3 regions of the Rhizobium sp. A22-96 genome follow, and region 2 is predicted to be linked to each of the others. Evidence: predicted binding sites of a transcription regulator. Region 2 holds the regulator's gene; each other region holds the start of a gene.

Region 1 (6,039 bases), on a different contig from region 2:
CGACTATTAGTGGTTACTTTATCTTCAGTCACACGCTGATCGCAGCAGCCGCTGCTTCGCGAATGAGCTCGACAACGGCCTGCGGTGCCGTCGTCATCGGCGTGTGATCGACTAGCAGCGAACGCTGCTTTGCCCGCATGCGCTCGGCCATGAAATGCTGGTTGGCAGCGCTGATCATCCGGTCCTCTTCAGCGATCAGGTACCAGGAGGGGCGATCCTTCCAGAGCGGACGCGCCAGAGGATTGGTGATGCAGGCCGATGATATCGGACGCTGGGCAGCCGCGAGAATGGCCAGATCTTCGTCCTCGGCGTTCTGCGCGTAGGCGGTCGCAAAAGCATCATGAGGCAGATAGATCAGCCCGTGGCTGTCGGGCGCCAACTTCGGCGCCTGTGGGTGTGGTTCGCCGCGATAGAACACGTCTGCGACCGTCTCACCCTCATCCGGCGCAAGCGCGGCGATGTAGACTAATGCCTTGATCTTCTCGCTTGCCACGCTGGCGATAACTGCCCCGGCATAGGCATGGCCGACCAGAACCACCGCGCCTGTCACCCGCTCCAAGGCGCGCTCCAGGGCCGCAACATCATTGGCCAGGGAAGTTAACGGCAGCGGAGCGGCCGTCACCGAGAACCCATCAGCCACTAGCGGTGCGATGACCTTCGCCCAGCCCGAGCCGTCTCCCCATGCACCGTGGACGAGGACAATATCGACATTCTCGGAGGACGCCTTCTGTTGTGACATCTGCCTTCTCCCTTTCGTTTGAATGCTGGTAACCTCTCTAAGTGTTTTTATAGGGTTACGTCCAGCACACATAACTTGTCAAGAACCTTTTGATAGGTTATGTATCGTTCATGATTTTGAGAGACAGCGCGGCGTCTGCATTCGCCCGCCGGAACAGGAGCCAGGATGGACAACCACTCTCCCGCCATTTTCGTCGGCGACACGATGGGGCTGGATTTCCTGAATTCGGTGGCGACACCCTTCGATGAGCCGATCGACTGGATCGACGGTGGTGAAGGATTGCTTCGCTGGCTGGAGCAGGCGGGATTGGTGCCGCCGGAAACGCTGAAGGCCATGCGCAAGCAGGCGCTACCGGGAGAAATCGACAAGGTCGCCGATCAGGCCCGCAGCCTGCGTGAATGGTTCAGGAATTTCGTGCGTGAGCGCAAAGGCCGGCCGCTGACGCCGGAGGCTCTGGATGAACTGGAGCCCCTGAATCGCCTGCTGGAACGGGATGAAAGCTTCAACCGCGTTCTGGCCAGAAAGGACGGCGGGGGTCTCGACTTTCAGTCCAGGCGCAAATGGCGCTCGCCCGAGGCCCTGCTGCTGCCGATCGGTGAAGCGCTGGGACGTTTCGTCTGTACCGAAGATTTCTCGGACGTGAAAGCCTGCGAAGGCCATGCCTGCACGCTGCTGTTTGTCGACCATACGCGCGGCCATCGCAGGCGCTGGTGCAGCATGGCCATGTGCGGCAACCGCGCAAAGCAGGCAGCCCATCGGCACCGGCTCAAGAAGGGATAGCTTACCGAGGCAAGTGAGCTGGCGTCTTGGAAACGCTGTTAACAATCGTGCCGGCGGAGCAGATGCGCGGCTGGCACGATTGTTATTCTAGTCGATCGCTTCAGACTGGATCTTCGCGATGCAGGTCGTGGATGGCGACGGCGTCGTCGCTGAACGGCGGCAGCAGCCATTCGGTGTGACGCAGCGTGCGCTTGGTGTCTTCCAGGCCCATGTCCCAATGCTCGCGCATCGAGGTACCGGAGAACTCATAGTCCTTGGCATGACCCTCGTAATTCTTGTGCTGATAGATCAGGTGGACGATATTGACGACGCCGGCATTGGAATAATCGGCAATCATCTCTTCCTCTTCCGGCGACAGCTGGTCTTTCGGGACACGCTTCAGCGCGCCGAGCAGCTTCATCTTCAGCCCGTGGATGCGCTTGAAATTGTCGGTATTCTGCCGGGTGCGGCTCGAATACATGATGTCCTTATGGCGTGACAGCACGTCCGGCATGCTGCGGGGCAGGACACCGCGGGCGCTGAACAGATCGACCTGGAACACCAGGGAGCTGCGATCCTCCTCCTGATCGAGCAGATATTGCAGCGGAGTGTTGGAGACAATGCCGCCATCCCAGTAATATTCGCCTTCGATGCGGATCGCCGGCAAGGCGGGCGGCAGCGCGCCGCTTGCCATGATGTGCTCCGGTTCGATACGGATATTGTCGGTATCGAAATAGACGAAATTGCCGGTCCTGACATTGACCGCGCCGACGCTGAAGCGCTTCTTGCCGTCGTTCAGAACGTCGAAATCGATCACCATCTCCAGCGTCTTCTTCAGCTCGGCGGAATCGTAGAAGCTGGTAGCGCCCTCCGCGCCAGCCAGTTCCAGCCAGGGATTGGGGAAGCGCGGCTTGAAGAAGCCGGGCTGACCCATCGTCATGGTCATCCATGAGCTGGTGCGATTGCGGATGTCGCGGAAGACGTCGCCTTCCGGCGTGTAGGCCCAGATCTTGCGACCGGAAATGATCTGCCAGAACTGTTCGAGACGCTGCAGGCGGCGGCTCGGCTCATTGCCGGCGATGATGGCTGCATTGATGGCACCGATGGAAACGCCTGAGAGCCATGTGGGCTCGCATCCCGCATCGGCCAGCGCCTGATAGACACCGGCCTGATAGGCACCAAGCGCGCCACCGCCCTGAAATACCAGGGCGACACGGTCGTATTGCGTAGCGATTTCCTGGATTGTCGGCACTGCGGCTTTGGCTTTTCGTTCGAGCACGGGTTCGTCTCCAGCAAAAGGAAAATAGGGCGCGGTTACCTGCGCTCGGCGAGGTAGTCGTGAACGACTTCGCCAAGCCCAAGCGTCAGATTGGCGGTGAAATGAACAGCCGAAACCACGTCCAGAACCGGCAGCCGCGCGACGTCAGCCATCACATGCGGTCTGAGGTCGAGGGCAGCGGGCGAGGTCCAGGCTTCCTTGATGGTGATATCAGTCAGATAGTAGCGCACCAGCTCGCAGATGCGCGGCGTGGCGTCGACATGCGGTACGATCTTGATCAGGAAATTCGGTTCGGAGAGAGCAGCCATCAGCGGCGCCTGGTCGATCTGCCTGTGCTTGTAGCCCATCGTTGCCGTCGCGCAGAGAACGCTGCCATAATGCAGCGTGCCGACGATGACCTCGCCTTCGTTGACGATCTTCGGATTGGCGAGCTTCTTCGGAAAGCCCCAGATTTCGCGGCCGCCGGTGATCGGCGCATCGTCGTCGAGATACATGGAATGGACATAGCCACCAGCCTCGCCGCGATACTTCACCGGGATGACCTGCCCCGTCTCGGTGTAATCGCCGAAGCCGGTGGAATCGGGCATGCGGATGAATTCGTATTTCACCAGCGGCTCGTCGATTTCGAGCGGCTCGGGCACGACGGCCTCCAGGGCTTCGCGCGTCGTGCGGTAGGTGATGATGATATATTCGCGATCGAAGAACCGATAGGGTCCCGGAGGATAGGAAGGATTGGTCAGCGGCATTGCATAGGCATGCTTGAGAATGTCTTCGACCTTCATCGTATTTTCCGTCTTTGGAGGAAATAGTCCGGCGCCCGCGGCGAAACTTGCACGGTTGCGTGACAGTGAAGTGTCAACCCGCCAGCCGGCTGCACCTGAGACTGGCCAACCGCTGTTATCAAAGCGACATATGACGCTGGCAGTGTGCGCCCATCTCGGCATTTTTCCATTTACTCAACCATGTCATAGAGATTGCGGGAGTAGCATTATGGGTTCGTTGACTTCGAAGAATGCGCTGGTCACCGGTTCGACGAGCGGTATCGGGCTTGCGATCGCGCGCGCTTTTGCCGCCGAAGGCGCGAATGTGACGATCAACGGCCTCGGCGATGCCGATGCGATCGAAAAAGAGCGCGCAGCAATCGAGGCCGATTTCGGTGTGAAATGCCGTTATTCCGGTGCCAATATGATGAATGGCGAGGAAGTAACGTCGATGGTACGCGAAGCCGAGGAAGCCTTCGGCAGCCTCGACGTCCTCGTCAACAATGCCGGCATCCAGTTCGTCGCTCCGATCGAGGAGTTCCCCGACGACAAATGGGAAGCGATCATCCGCATCAACCTGCTTGCAGCTTTCTACGCGATCAAGGCCGCCATCCCCGGCATGAAGGCCCGCAAATGGGGCCGCATCATCAACACGTCCTCGGCACATGCGCTGGTGGCTTCGCCGTTCAAGTCGGCCTATGTCTCGGCCAAGCACGGCATCACCGGCCTCACCAAGACGATCGCGCTTGAAGCGGCGCGGGATGGCGTCACTGTCAATTCCATCGCACCGGGCTATGTCTGGACGCCGCTCGTCGAAAAGCAGATCCCGGAGACGATGAAGGCACGCAACATGACGGAAGAGCAGGTCAAGCACGACGTACTGCTCGCCGCCCAGCCGACGAAGGAATTCGTGACCGTAGACGAAGTGGCGGCCATCGCCGTGTTTCTATGCGGCGATGCCGCCAAGCAGATCACCGGCACGACGCTTTCCGTCGACGGCGGCTGGACTGCCGAGTAGGATCGCCACTTGAGCCGGCCCACGCCCACATGGCTGTGCCGGCTCCTTGCGGTCGAAATATCTCAGCACCAACATGAAAACAGAGCAGGAGCGCGCAATGACCGACGACACCCAGGACCGGCTGAGCCGCATCAAGGACGAGATTGTCGACAGCTTCGACGAAGAACTCGAGATGCAGCTCGAGGAAGATCGGTTGGATGAACTGGTCGCCGAGGGATTGGGCGACGAAACCGACGCATCGCTCGACCGCAGGGTCTATTTCCGCGAGCTCTTTCGTCTCCAGCATGAACTCGTGCGTCTTCAGGACTGGGTGCAGTACAAGAAGCTCAAGGTCGTCGTGCTGTTTGAGGGCCGCGATTCCGCCGGCAAGGGCGGCGCCATCAAGCGCGTCACCCAGCGCCTCAATCCGCGTGTTTGCCGCGTCGTCGCACTGCCGGCGCCGACGGAGCGCGAGCGTCATCAGTGGTATTTCCAGCGTTATACGGCTCACCTGCCGACCGCAGGTGAAATGGTGCTGTTCGACCGCAGCTGGTACAACCGCGCCGGCGTCGAGCGGGTGATGGGTTTCTGCAGCTCGGAAGAGCTGGAAGAATTCTTCCGCTCCGTACCCGACTTCGAACGCATGCTGGTGCGCTCGGGCATCATTCTCATCAAATACTGGTTCTCGATCACCGACGAAGAGCAGGAATTCCGCTTCAGCATGCGCATTCAGGATCCGCTGAAGCAGTGGAAACTCTCGCCGATGGACCTTCAGAGCCGCGTTCACTGGGAAGAGTACACCAAGGCCAAGGAAGAGATGCTGGAACGCACTCATATTCCGGAAGCGCCGTGGTGGGTCGTGCATGCCGTCGACAAGAAGAGGGCGCGCCTGAACTGCATCGCGCATCTCCTGACCCAGATCCCCTATGAGAACGTGCCGAAGCCGGAAATCATCCTGCCGGAGCGCATGCGTAACGCCGACTACCACCGCACGCCGGTGCCGCCGGAAATGTACGTGCCGGAAATCTACTGACGAGGAACGATGACGGGTCCGTCTCCGGCGGACCCGTCAAAGCCCGAGGGTCGGCTCACAGTCAGCCCGGGCGGTAGGCCCATTCGGACAGGGCGCCCATGCCCAGCCGCTGCATGACCTCATAGGCGACCCTTCGGTTGAGCGGATTGTGCAGCCTGATCACCTTTGAGCCGAGAAAATCCAACTCGGCATGCTCGAACGGCTTGAGATGCAGCGCATCGCTGACCGCCGCCCGATAGACCTCATGAAAATCTCGCCGGCAGACATAGGTCTTGTACTTCGTCATGCAGAAGGCGGCGAAGGTGTCATTGTTCCTGCGCAGGAAATCCGCAACGCCGATCGTCACCTCCGGCCACGCGGGATTGAACGTATCGTCGAAAGCGATGATGCCGTGATCGGCCAGCACGCTCTTGGCCAGGCGGCTATCGGCAACGATATGACGAAGCAGATGCCCTCCATCGATGCTGAAAA
Region 2 (6,039 bases):
TGAAGAGCCTCCCGGCGGCAGAGCTCAATCTCAGCTACGGCATGGTGCGCAGCATCGCCCACGGCATGCGCCTTCTCGATGATCAGGAGCTCGCCGCCGTCGACGGTGGCTCGGCCGACCTGCAATTGCTTCTGGCGCAGAAGGGCGTGCCGCTCGCGGTTCGCCCGACGGGCTATATGATCGACGCCGCCAACAAGTATAACGGCATGCGCGAGGTCAGCCGGACAGTGATGTCCGCATCGGCGATCCTGCTGTCATTGCTTTGTGCAATCCATGGTCTGCGCGCCATCGCCTTGCGCTTTCGCGCCCGCAACCGCGTCGAGCAGGTCATTCTCGGCGCCCTGATCGTCGCATCCTCCATCGCGGTGCTGACGACGGTTGGCATTGTCGTTTCGATGTTGTCGGAAGCGGCCCGTTTCTTCAGCATGGTGCCCGCCAGCGAATTCTTTTTCGGCACGGTCTGGGATCCGCGCTTTACCGGTGCCGGCTCACAGACATCGGGCACCTTCGGCCTGATCCCGTTGCTGGCCGGCACGATCTATATCGGCTTGGTCGCCATGCTGTTTGCCGTGCCCATCGGATTGTTCGCCGCAATCTACATGGCGGAATATGCATCGACCCGTGTGCGCTCCATTGCCAAACCCATGCTGGAAGTGCTGGCCGGCATTCCCACCATCGTCTACGGCTTTTTTGCCCTCGTCACGGTCGGACCTTTCCTCAGGGACATCTCGGCCGAGATCAATGGTCTGATGACGGGAAGCTATCGAAGCTTCATCGAGGCGCAGAGCGTGTTGACCGCCGGCTTCGTCATGGGGGTCATGCTGATCCCTTACGTCTCCTCGCTGTCGGACGATATCATCATGGCCGTGCCGCGCTCGCTGCGTGACGGTTCGCTCGGTCTGGGCGCCACGCGATCCGAGACGGTGAAACGCGTCCTGTTGCCTGCGGCACTTCCGGGCATCGTCGGTGCGCTGCTGATGACGGCATCACGGGCGGTTGGCGAAACGATGATCGTCGTGCTGGCGGCAGGCGTTGCCGCCCGCATGCAGCTCGATCCCTTCGAGCCCATGACGACGGTGACAGTGAAGATCGTCAATCAGCTGACCGGCGACCTGGAGTTCACCTCGCCGCAGACCCTGGTCGCCTTCGCGCTCGGCATAACGCTGTTCTGCCTGACCCTCTGCCTGAACGTCTACGCGCTCTACATCGTCCGCCGCTACAGGGAGCAGTACGAATGAGCGGCGTCGTATCCTCCTCGTCACAAAATATCCCGCGTGGACTGGCGCCCGGCGCGCCTGTGCGACGCGATATCGGCATCAAGCGCCGTTATGCCGCCGAACGCCGCTTTCGTGCCTATGGCCTCGCTGCTGTCGTCTTCGGCCTCGTCTTCCTTTTGGCGCTTGTGTCGACCGTGGTTCGAAACGGCTATACGGCCTTCGTGCAGACGTCGATCACCTTGCCGATCGAGTTCACCGAGAAGGTCATCGACCCCACGGGCAAGCGCGCCAGCGACCCGAAGGTGCTGATGGTCGCCAACTATCCGGTCCTGATCCGCGATGCCCTGGTAAAAGCGCTTGATATCGACCCATCCAACCGGGCGCTCGTGCGCGAGGCAACCGCCATGGTGTCGGATGGCGCCAGGATCGTGCTGCGCGACAAGGTTACCGCCAATCCGTCGATCGTAGGAACGACGCAAAACCTCACCGTCCTCGCGAGCGCCAACATCGATTCCGCCAACAAGGGACAGATCGATCTGACGGTTGATGAGAAGGATCGCAAGGTGTCGGACCGGCAGCTCGGCTGGATGAAGCAGCTGACGGCGAGCGGCGCTCTGCACGAAGCCTTCAACAGCGGCCTGTTTGTGTCGGGCAACTCAAGCCGCCCTGAGGCTGCCGGTCTCGGCGTCGCACTGATCGGCTCGCTCTATCTGATGCTGACCGTGCTGGTTCTGGCGCTTCCCGTTGGCGTCGCTGCGTCGATCTATCTGGAGGAATTCGCGCCGAAGAACCGGCTGACGGACCTCATTGAGGTCAACATCAACAATCTGGCGGCCGTGCCCTCGATCGTTTACGGATTGCTCGGGCTTTCGGTCTTCATCAACATGATGGGCCTGCCGCGCTCGGCCTCGCTGGTTGGCGGCCTAGTGCTGAGCCTGATGACGTTGCCGATGATCATCATCGCCACACGTTCGGCATTGCGAGCGGTGCCGCCCTCGATCCGCAGCGCTGCGCTTGGCCTCGGTGCCTCGCGCATGCAGATGGTCTTCCATCACGTCCTGCCGCTCGCCATGCCCGGCATATTGACGGGCACCATCCTCGGACTGGCGCATGCACTCGGCGAGACGGCGCCGCTGCTCCTGATCGGCATGGTCGCCTTCGTTGCCAACTACCCGGCATCGCCGCTCGATCCTTCGACGGCGCTGCCGGTGCAGATCTACATGTGGGCGAGTGAAGCCGAACGGGCGTTCGTCGAACGAACCTCCGGGGCGATCATCGTCCTGCTCTTCTTCCTCGTTGCGATGAATATCGGCGTGATCCTGCTGCGCCGCCGCTTCGAACGGCGCTGGTAGGGGAGGGCGATCCAATGAACATGATGACGGAAGCCGCAAGTGAAAGAGCATTGGCCAGGAAGATGACGACGATCCCCTACAAGATGATCGGCCAGGACGTGTCCGTCTTCTACGGCGACAAGCGTGCGCTCTTCGACGTCAACCTGAACATCCGCGCCAATACGGTTACGGCGTTGATCGGTCCTTCGGGCTGCGGCAAATCCACCTTCCTGCGTTGCCTCAATCGCATGAACGATACGATCGAGACCTGCCGCGTCACCGGCAAGATCACGCTCGACGATCAGGATGTCTACGACAACAACATTGATGTTGTGGAGCTGCGCGCGCGGGTCGGCATGGTCTTCCAGAAGCCCAATCCGTTCCCGAAGTCGATCTATGAGAACGTAGCCTATGGCCCCCGCATCCATGGTCTGCATCGCTCGAAAGCCGATCTCGAGCATATCGTCGAAACCAGCCTGCAGAAGGCCGGTCTGTGGGGTGAGGTGAAGGATCGGCTGCATGATGCCGGCACGAGCCTCTCGGGCGGTCAGCAGCAGCGCCTGTGCATCGCCCGTGCCGTCGCGGTCAGCCCGGAGGTCATTCTGATGGACGAGCCCTGTTCGGCGCTCGATCCCATTGCCACCGCCAAGGTCGAGGATCTGATCCACGAGCTGCGCGAAAACTTCACCATCGTCATCGTCACGCATTCCATGCAGCAGGCAGCCCGCGTGTCGCAACGTACCGCAATGTTTCATCTCGGCCATCTGGTCGAGGAGAACGATACCGATAAGATGTTCACCAATCCCGACGATTTCCGCACGCAGGATTACATCATGGGCCGTTTTGGTTGATGATGCCGTGCGCGCGGCTCCTTTCACACAGTTCACCTTGAGGATAGAAAAATGGTCTCCACTCACATTCTCTCTGCCTATGACGAAGACCTGAAGTTCCTGACGCGCCGTATTGCGGAAATGGGCGGCCTGGCCGAGCAAATGGTCAGCGACAGCGTTCGGGCGCTGGTCCAGAGCGACACTGGTCTTGCGCAGAAGGTCATCTCCGACGACGTAATCCTCGATCATGCCGAGCGCGAAGTCGGCGACAAGGCCATCGTCACCATCGCCCGTCGTCAGCCGATGGCTGCCGACCTGCGCGAGATCATGGGTTCGATCCGTATCGCTTCCGATCTGGAGCGCGTCGGCGACCTCGGCAAGAACACCGCCAAGCGCGTCATCGCCGTGCAGGGTACGGGCGTTCCGCGTCGCCTGGCTCGTGGCATCGAGCACCTTTCCGAATTGGCGCTGAGCCAGCTCAAGGAAGTCCTCGACGTCTACGCCACCCGCTCGCCGGACAAGGCCGTGTCGATCCGCGAACGCGACGAGGAAATCGACGCGATGTACACCTCGCTCTTCCGCGAGATGCTGACCTACATGATGGAAGATCCGCGCAACATCACCACCTGCACGCATCTTCTCTTCTGCGCCAAGAACATCGAGCGCATCGGCGACCATGCCACCAACATCGCCGAGACGATCTATTACATGGCGACGGGTGCTCAGCCCGAAGGCGAGCGCCCGAAGGACGATACCGCCAATACCGTCGGCGCAGTGACGGAATAATCCGAAAGCGAAGAAAGGAGACCATAGGCGCATGGTTCCGAGAGTTGCTGTTGTAGAAGACGAGGAAGCGCTCAGCGTTCTGCTGCGCTACAATCTCGAGGCCGAAGGCTTCGAGGTCGACACGATCCTCAGAGGCGATGAAGCCGAGTTGCGTCTCCAGGAGCGCATTCCCGATCTTCTGATCCTCGACTGGATGCTCCCCGGTGTATCCGGCATCGAGCTCTGCCGCCGGCTGCGCATGCGGCCGGAGACGGAGCGCCTGCCGATCATCATGCTGACGGCCCGCGGCGAGGAAAGCGAGCGCGTGCGCGGTCTTTCCACTGGCGCGGACGATTACGTCGTCAAGCCGTTCTCGACACCCGAGCTGATGGCTCGCGTCAAGGCGATGCTGCGGCGCGCCCGTCCGGAGGTTCTCTCCACGGTGTTGCGTTGTGGCGATATCGAGCTGGACCGCGAGACGCACCGCGTTCACCGCAAGAGCCGCGAAGTGCGGCTGGGACCGACCGAATTCCGTCTTCTGGAATTCCTGATGTCCTCGCCGGGCCGCGTCTTCTCGCGTTCGCAACTGCTCGACGGCGTGTGGGGGCATGATATCTATGTCGACGAACGCACGGTCGACGTGCATGTCGGTCGCCTGCGCAAGGCGCTCAACTTCTCCAATATGCAGGATGTCATCCGCACCGTTCGCGGCGCGGGCTACTCCATGGAGGCCTGAGCGGGAATACCCGATCAGGCACTCAACATTACAGCGCCACGCGTCTTTCAAGACGCGTTAAGGTCGCTGTAACATCTTAGAATTCTGCATAATTTTCCCTTAAATCGGTTCCGATTTAAGAAATTATGCAGTCGCGGCGGAAACAGAAAACGGGCCCCAAAGGGCCCGTTTCTTTATCTCAGTGATGAAGTGTCTCAGCCGCGCGGCTGAGCTGGCCTGCGCCGTTCATGCACCGGCTGGTAGGCCAGGCGCTGATGGTAGGTGCAGTAGGGCGATGAATCCGGGCTCTCGTTGCCGCAGAAGTGGAAATCGTCCTTCAGGGGATCGCCGACCGGCCACTTGCAGGTGCGCTCCGTCAGTTCCGTCAGGCCGAGACGCCGGGAGATCGGAACGACCACATTGGCGGCCGGACGATACTGGATCTCGTTGACCGTATCGATCTCGATCTCTTCCTTCAACATGGTTGCGCCCTGCTGGCGGGTAACCGTGCGGGTTGCGACGCGCGCCTGATAGTTCGAAGCCCGCGGTGCCGTGGCGTTGCGCTTCGGCGTGCGAGCTGCCGCCGTCGTGCCGCCGGCCTTCGCTCGACCGGGAAGGTTCAAGCGATGCACCTTGCCGATAACGGCGTTACGGCTGACGCCACCGAGCTGTGCCGCGATCTGGCTGGCGCTCAACCCTTCGGACCATAGCTTTTTCAGCTTCTCGACGCGTTCGTCTGTCCAATTCATGCCCTGTCTCCGCTGTCGCGTTTCCGATGGCAGAATCCCTCACCATTGCCTCGCATGGGGATCGAGGCACGAAACGCTCTAAAATTGTGGTGACTAGTTCCGCCGCATGCAGTCTAGCAATTGGTTTTTAACCTAGTGTGAGGCAGACTCCGTGACAAGAGTCGCGGGAATCTTGAGGAATCGATTTCGAGGTTTTCCCCAACTTGCTGTCCGGGCGTGGCATTTCTGCAATATGCGGCACCGAACGTATCCCTTTTGCGCGCAAGCACTTTCTCGCACCTGCTAAAGCGCCAGTTTTGTTGACATCGCGGTGCAAAACAACAATAGTGACCGGGCCGCCGCAAGGCGGCATTTTTGATTTTTTCGGACCCCTTTCGTAAAAACGAAGCGATTGGTCCTTAAAGTTGTGATCGAGGAGATATGGCCATGGCC
Region 3 (6,039 bases), on a different contig from region 2:
GGGCATCGTGCTCGAATCCGTCTCCGAGACCGCGCCGATCCGGCCGAAGCCGGAAGCTGAAGTCGGCGATGTGCCGGTCGAGGCGGAGCACGATGATGGTGACACCACGGTCAAGGCCAGAAGCCGTGTCGGCAAGGCCGGTGCAGCCGCGGATGCCCGTCGCTCGGCCAAGGCCGCTGCGGCCAGCGACAACGTGGAGCCGGAAGGCAAGTCGTCCCGCAAGGGTGGCACGGTGCCGAAGGTTCCGCGCAAGTAACCGGCGAGTGATCGCTTGAAAACAGAAAGGCTGCATTGGCAACAATGCAGCCTTTTCATTTTATTATGCGTGATATCTAATGCAAGAGATGAAGAGGTTTCTCCGCCTCCCGCTCAGCGCAAGGCCTCGATGATCTTTTTGGCGTTGTCTGCCAGAACGTCGCCATCTTCCATCTTGCCCGAATGCGGCTTCAGCGCCACGCCTTCGTGACGCGGGATGACGTGGAAGTGGAGGTGGAACACGGTCTGGCCCGCGGCCGGCTCGTTGAACTGGGCGATATAGACGCCATCGGCGTCAAAGGCTTCCTGGACCGCGACAGCGACTTTCTGGACCACGGTGATCGCGTGCTGAAGCGCTGCCGGATCGGCGTCGAGCATGTTGCGCGACGGAGATTTCGGCAAAACCAGCGTATGGCCCGGCGATTGCGGCATGACGTCCATGAAGGCGACCGTGTGTTCATCCTCGTAGACACGATAGGAAGGGATCTCGCCTTTCAGGATCTTCGCGAAGATGTTGTTGCTGTCGTAGGCCGCGTTGGTCATCCAGGGTCTCCTCGTCTTCCGTTTGTGATTGTCGTGGACGGCTAGATATCCTGCCGTTCGCCTTTGCGGAAGGGGCTGTGTTCGCTCAGAACTTCGCTCATCTCTTCCACCTGCTCCCGTTCATGCTGCAGATAGTCGGCGACCGCACGGCGCAGGCCTTGATGGCCGATATAATGCGCCGAATGCGTGATGACGGGAAGGTAACCTCGGGCAAGCTTGTGCTCGCCCTGTGCGCCTGCCTCCACGCGCTTCAATCCCTTGCTCAGCGCAAAATCGATCGCCTGATGATAGCAGACCTCGAAATGCAGAAAGGGATGATCCTCGATGCAGCCCCAATGCCGGCCGTAAAGCGTTTCTCCACCGATGAAGTTGATGGCGCCGGCAATGTAGCGGCCCTCGCGTTTTGCCATGACCAGCAGGACATCGTCAGCCATGCGCTCGCCGATCAGCGAGTAGAACTTCCGGGTGAGATAGGGCCGGCCCCATTTGCGGCTGCCCGTATCCATGTAGAAGGCGAAGAATTGATCCCAGATACCTTCGGTGAGGTCACTGCCGGTCAGCCAGTCGATGGTGATCCCGTGCTCCAGCGCGGCGCGGCGCTCCTTCTTCAGCGCCTTGCGCTTGCGGGAGGCCAGCGTTTCGAGGAAGGCATCGTGATCCGAATAGCCCTCATTGATGAAATGGAACTGCTGATCGGTGCGATGCAGATAGCCATCCGTTTCGAAGACGGAAACCTCGTCTTGCGGCAGGAAAGTAATATGCGCCGAGGAAACGCCAAGCTGCCGAGTCACTTCCTTCAGGCTCTCGGCAAGCGCCGGCTGGATGGCCTCCCGATCCTGGTCTTCGGCAACCAGCAGCCGCGGTCCCGTGGCAGGTGTGAAGGGAATGGAGCATTGCAGCTTCGGATAGTAACGGCCACCGGCGCGCTCAAAGGCATCGGCCCAGCCATGGTCAAAGACATATTCGCCCTGGCTGTGGGTTTTGAGGTAACCGACGACAGCGCCGATCAATTCACCGCTATCGGTTTCGAGCAGCAGATGGTTTCCGAGCCACCCCGTCTTGTCGGTTGCCGAGCCGGATTCCTCGAGTGAGGACAGAAAGGCGTGCGAGACAAACGGATTGTAGGGCAACACGCTGCTCGTCTTGGACGCCCCGGCCAGCCTGGACCAGCTTTCCGGAGCGATGTTCTTGAAGGATCGTTCGACTCGAATGGATAATTCGTCTGTCATCAAATTCTTGGCGCTAGGAAGGAAGGGCGGGGCTCTCAACCACTGCGCCATGCTGGACGCAGTGGAAATTCAAGTTTGCGCATCGCCTTCCTTCGATCGAAGCCGGTTTACGAGGCGATGCGCGGATCAAAACCTTCAAAGGTCATCTGGTCTGCATTGGCAAATGTATGTTTGCGGGCCGCTTCGTCGCGCACGGTCCAGGTGATGACCGGAATGCCGCGCTGGCGCTGCGCCGTGATGAAGGGGTTCGGCAGATGGCCGTGGAAGTATGAAATGAAGTCTAGCCCAAGCTGCATGGCTTCGTCATGCTGAAAAAATGTCTCAGGCTTGTTTCCTTCGGCCGTAAGCCCGACTGGGTAGGATGCTTCCAGTGACTTGAGGTCCTTTAGCAGCCAATGGTCGAAACTCATCAGCGCCACATGGCCCTTATAGCCTTCCAGCACCTCGAGCACGGATTCGGCAAAGCCTTCGTCGTCGCCTTCGCGGCCCTTGAGCTCCAGCACCAGCGGAACCTTGCCGTCGCAGAGCTGCAGAAGCTGCTTCAAGGTTGGGATCTTGTCCTTGGTGCCGCCGATGGAGAGCAGGCCGAGTTCGGCCGAAGTGCGATCGCGCAGCTGGCCGGGAAGATTGCAGACGCGCTGCAGATCGTCATCATGGAAAACGACGGGCACGCTGTCGGAGGCATAATGCAGGTCGCATTCTATGGCAAAGCCGGCATCGATGGCGCGGCTGAAGGCCGAGAGCGTGTTCTCCCAGACTTCCCTGTTCATGTCGTGATAGCCGCGATGGGCGACGGGACGTTCGGTCAGCCAGGCAAGCTTGCTCATCAGGCGATTTCCAGAATGGCATCGATTTCGACGGCGGCATTGAGCGGCAAGGCAGCCATGCCCACGGCGGCGCGGGCATGCTTGCCAGCCTCGCCCAATACATTTGCCAGAAGATTGGAGGCACCGTTGATCACAAGGTGTTGTTCGACGAAATCCGGCGTTGAGGCGACGAAGCCGTTCAGCTTGATCAGGCGCTTGATGCGGCCGAGATCGCCGCCGAGGGCGGCCTTCGCCTGTGCGAGAATGTTGATGGCGCAAAGCTCGGCGGCGCGCTGGCCGCCGGTAACGTCGACGTCTTTGCCGAGATGGCCTGTCACGCTGACCTTGCCGTTCTCGATGGGCAACTGCCCCGACAGATAGAGAAGATTGCCGCTGATGACATAGGGAACGTAGTTGGCGGCCGGTGCAGCGGCCTGCGGCAGAACAATCCCGAGTTCCTTCAGACGACCCTCTATAGCGTCGGACATTTTCATCTCCCGTTTTGTTGTAAAACCTTCAAAAATCCGGCATCAAGGCTAAGTTCCGCCAATTGGGACTGGCAGCCTCGTTTTAGCCGAAAGCGTTCTTATAACATCGCGTGCGAGTCCAACAGGAGATAATGAATGTTCCGCTCGAGTATTGCTGCCACCGTCGTTTCGGGGCTGGGCATTCTTTCACTGGGGACGCCGTCCGCCCAGGCCGCAGGTCCAAGCGGGCTTATCGCGCATCGCGCCGTCTACGATCTGGAACTGAAGGACGCCACCGACCGCTCCGGCATCGCCGGAATGTTCGGTCGCATGGTCTATGAATTCGAAGGCTCCGATTGCGCCGGATTCACCACGAATTTCCGTTTCGTCACACAGATCGACACGGGCGATTCCACGCGTGTCAGCGACCAGCAGACGACGACCTTCGAGGACCTGGCCAAGCGGGTATTCCGCTTTGAAACCAAATCCTATACCGACAGCCAGCTCGACAAGGATGTGCGTGGCGCCGCAACCGACGATCAGAAGGGCATCAAGGTCGATCTGACCCAGCCGCACAGCAAGCAGGTCGAACTGATCCAGAGCCGGTTCCCGACGGAACACATGCTCGACATCATTCAGAATGCCAAGATCGGCAAGAAATTCTTTGAAGCTCAGGTTTTTGACGGTTCCGACGATGGCGACAAGCCGTTGATCGCGACCACCGTCGTCGGCAAGCAGGAGACGCCCGCCAAGGATGACCCCGATGCCGACAAGGCCGGCGCCTTTGCCAAGACGGCTTTCTGGCCGGTGACGGTCGCCTATTTCAATGAGAAATCCACGGGCGACGCCATGCCGGTTTATCGCATGTCGTTCAAGCTCTACGAGAATGGCATCACGCGCGATCTCACCATGGATTATGGCGACTTCGTCCTGACCGGCAAGCTGACCAAGCTCGAAGTTCTCGATAATAAGGCATGCCAATAGCTGCCGGGCGATGGCGCGCAAGCTGTAAGATCTCCGTCATAAAACTGTGATCCAAGTTTCACTATTGTGTGAAACGATCGGCACGCTTGGGTGAGTCTAACCGCTTCCCATAACGATCTGGAATTGTGGTGGGGCGCGCGGGGAAATGATCGTCTTGGGGACGATTGATGATTTTTGCGGTCGGCTCCGTTTTTATGGACGAGAAAGCCCGACCTATGAGCAATACCGATATCGCCGCCGGTTCCAATGAGACCCTGCCTTTGGTCGCCGCCGATCCGGCTGAAATCGCCCGCATCGGCGATGCCATCGACATCACCGACCGTGCCGGCATTTCCGTCTATGGCGACCGCGCCCAGCAATCCGTGTCCGATTATTCGGACCGGATTCTGCGCGAAGTCCGAAACCGCGATCTCGGTGAAGTCGGCAAGCTGCTCACCGATATCATCGTCAAATCGAAGAAACTCGATCCGGCGTCCCTGAAGGACGAGGGTTTTCTTTCGCGGATGTTCTCCTCCTTCCGGGCGAGAGTTGAGCGCTTCAAGGAGCAGTTCGAGGATGTGGCGGGCCAGATCGATCGCATCGGGCTGGAGCTTGATCGCCACAAGGATATTCTGCGTCGCGATATCGCCCTTCTCGACGATCTGCACGAGGAGACAAAGCAGTCGATCCTGCAGCTCGATGCTTACGTGCAGGCGGGCAAGAACTTCACCGAGCGCTTTCGCGTGACGGAACTCCCGAGGCTGAAGAGTGCGGCCGATGCGGCTTCAGCCAATCCCGGCGGCGGCATGCTGGAGGCGCAGGTCTATCAGGATAGCGTGCAGGCTCTGGATCGCTTGGAAAAGCGGGTTTTCTACCTGCAGCAGGCCCGCCAGCTCGGCATCCAGCAGCTGCCGCAGATCCGTATCGTCCAGGCGGGTGACGAGACGCTGATCGAGAATTTGCAGGCGACCTCGGCGCTGACGGTGCCGGCCTGGAAGCAGAAGATGGTGATTCTGCTCGGCCTGACCCAGCAGAAATCGGCGCTCGAATTGCAGAAGACGGTGACGGACGCCACCAACGACATGATCCGCGAAGCTTCGAAAATGATGAAAGATCAGGCCATTGCCATAGAGCAGCAATCGCAGCGCGGTATCGTCGATATCGATACGCTTGCCGCCGCCAACCGCGACCTGATCGATACGATCGGTGGCGTGCTGAAGGTGCAGGAGGATGGCCGCGCCAAGCGGGCCGAGGCCGAGCAGCGGATGCAAAAAATGACTATTGAGCTCAAGAAAGCAATGATCGAGGCGCGGTAATTCGCATGATAAACCGCACATTCGTCACCGGCCTGATACTGGCTGCGGCTCTCGCGCTCAGCGGCTGCAATGTCGGTGGGGAAGGCCCGAAGTTCTCGATCGTTTCCGGCTCTGAAAATACCGTCATCCAGCCAATCGTCGAGGAGTTCTGCAAGGAAAAGAAGGCGACCTGCAGCTTCTCTTATGAGGGCACGCTGGATATCGGGCTTGCTCTCCAGAGTGAGCAGGGTGTCGAGCAGGACGCTGTCTGGCCGGCATCGAGCGTTTGGGTCGATATGTTCGACGTCAAGCGCCGGGTGAAGTCGTTGACCTCGGTCGCGCAGATGCCTGTCATTCTCGGCGTGCGCAAATCCAAGGCCGAGGCGCTCGGCTGGGTTGGCAAGCCCGTCTACATGAAGGACATATTGGCGGCGGTAAAGAGCGGTTCGCTGAAGTTTCTCATGACATCGGCGACGCAATC

The links. Region 2 encodes PhoB, which activates phosphate uptake and scavenging genes when phosphate is short. Its sites were predicted from a motif close to TGTCATNNANCTGTCAT; they were not measured.
Positions count from the first base shown of each region.
Region 1: the regulator PhoB is predicted to act here: its motif matches at 3,673-3,689, upstream of ACQZ6F_RS05680 (acetoacetate decarboxylase).
Region 3: the regulator PhoB is predicted to act here: its motif matches at 4,319-4,335, upstream of ACQZ6F_RS17115 (toxic anion resistance protein).

Region 1 covers NZ_JBNWDQ010000001.1:1,268,224-1,274,262, forward strand. Annotated here, with positions in the region: gene ACQZ6F_RS05665 (alpha/beta fold hydrolase) at 29-739, opposite strand; gene ACQZ6F_RS05670 (CGNR zinc finger domain-containing protein) at 905-1,519, shown strand; gene ACQZ6F_RS05675 (patatin-like phospholipase family protein) at 1,620-2,777, opposite strand; gene ACQZ6F_RS05680 (acetoacetate decarboxylase) at 2,813-3,559, opposite strand; gene ACQZ6F_RS05685 (3-hydroxybutyrate dehydrogenase) at 3,768-4,556, shown strand; gene ppk2 (polyphosphate kinase 2) at 4,654-5,568, shown strand; gene ACQZ6F_RS05695 (class I SAM-dependent methyltransferase) at 5,630-6,039, opposite strand, start outside.
Region 2 covers NZ_JBNWDQ010000005.1:416,911-422,949, forward strand. Annotated here, with positions in the region: gene pstC (phosphate ABC transporter permease subunit PstC) at 1-1,238, shown strand, start outside; gene pstA (phosphate ABC transporter permease PstA) at 1,235-2,569, shown strand; gene pstB (phosphate ABC transporter ATP-binding protein PstB) at 2,584-3,399, shown strand; gene phoU (phosphate signaling complex protein PhoU) at 3,451-4,164, shown strand; gene phoB (phosphate regulon transcriptional regulator PhoB) at 4,196-4,879, shown strand; gene ACQZ6F_RS23605 (GcrA family cell cycle regulator) at 5,074-5,607, opposite strand; gene ACQZ6F_RS23610 (aspartate aminotransferase family protein) at 6,034-6,039, shown strand, end outside.
Region 3 covers NZ_JBNWDQ010000003.1:875,928-881,966, forward strand. Annotated here, with positions in the region: gene clpA (ATP-dependent Clp protease ATP-binding subunit ClpA) at 1-256, shown strand, start outside; gene ACQZ6F_RS17090 (HIT family protein) at 370-798, opposite strand; gene ACQZ6F_RS17095 (GNAT family N-acetyltransferase) at 840-2,027, opposite strand; gene ACQZ6F_RS17100 (glycerophosphodiester phosphodiesterase) at 2,135-2,854, opposite strand; gene ACQZ6F_RS17105 (RidA family protein) at 2,854-3,321, opposite strand; gene ACQZ6F_RS17110 (cell envelope integrity EipB family protein) at 3,457-4,284, shown strand; gene ACQZ6F_RS17115 (toxic anion resistance protein) at 4,500-5,579, shown strand; gene ACQZ6F_RS17120 (substrate-binding domain-containing protein) at 5,585-6,039, shown strand, end outside.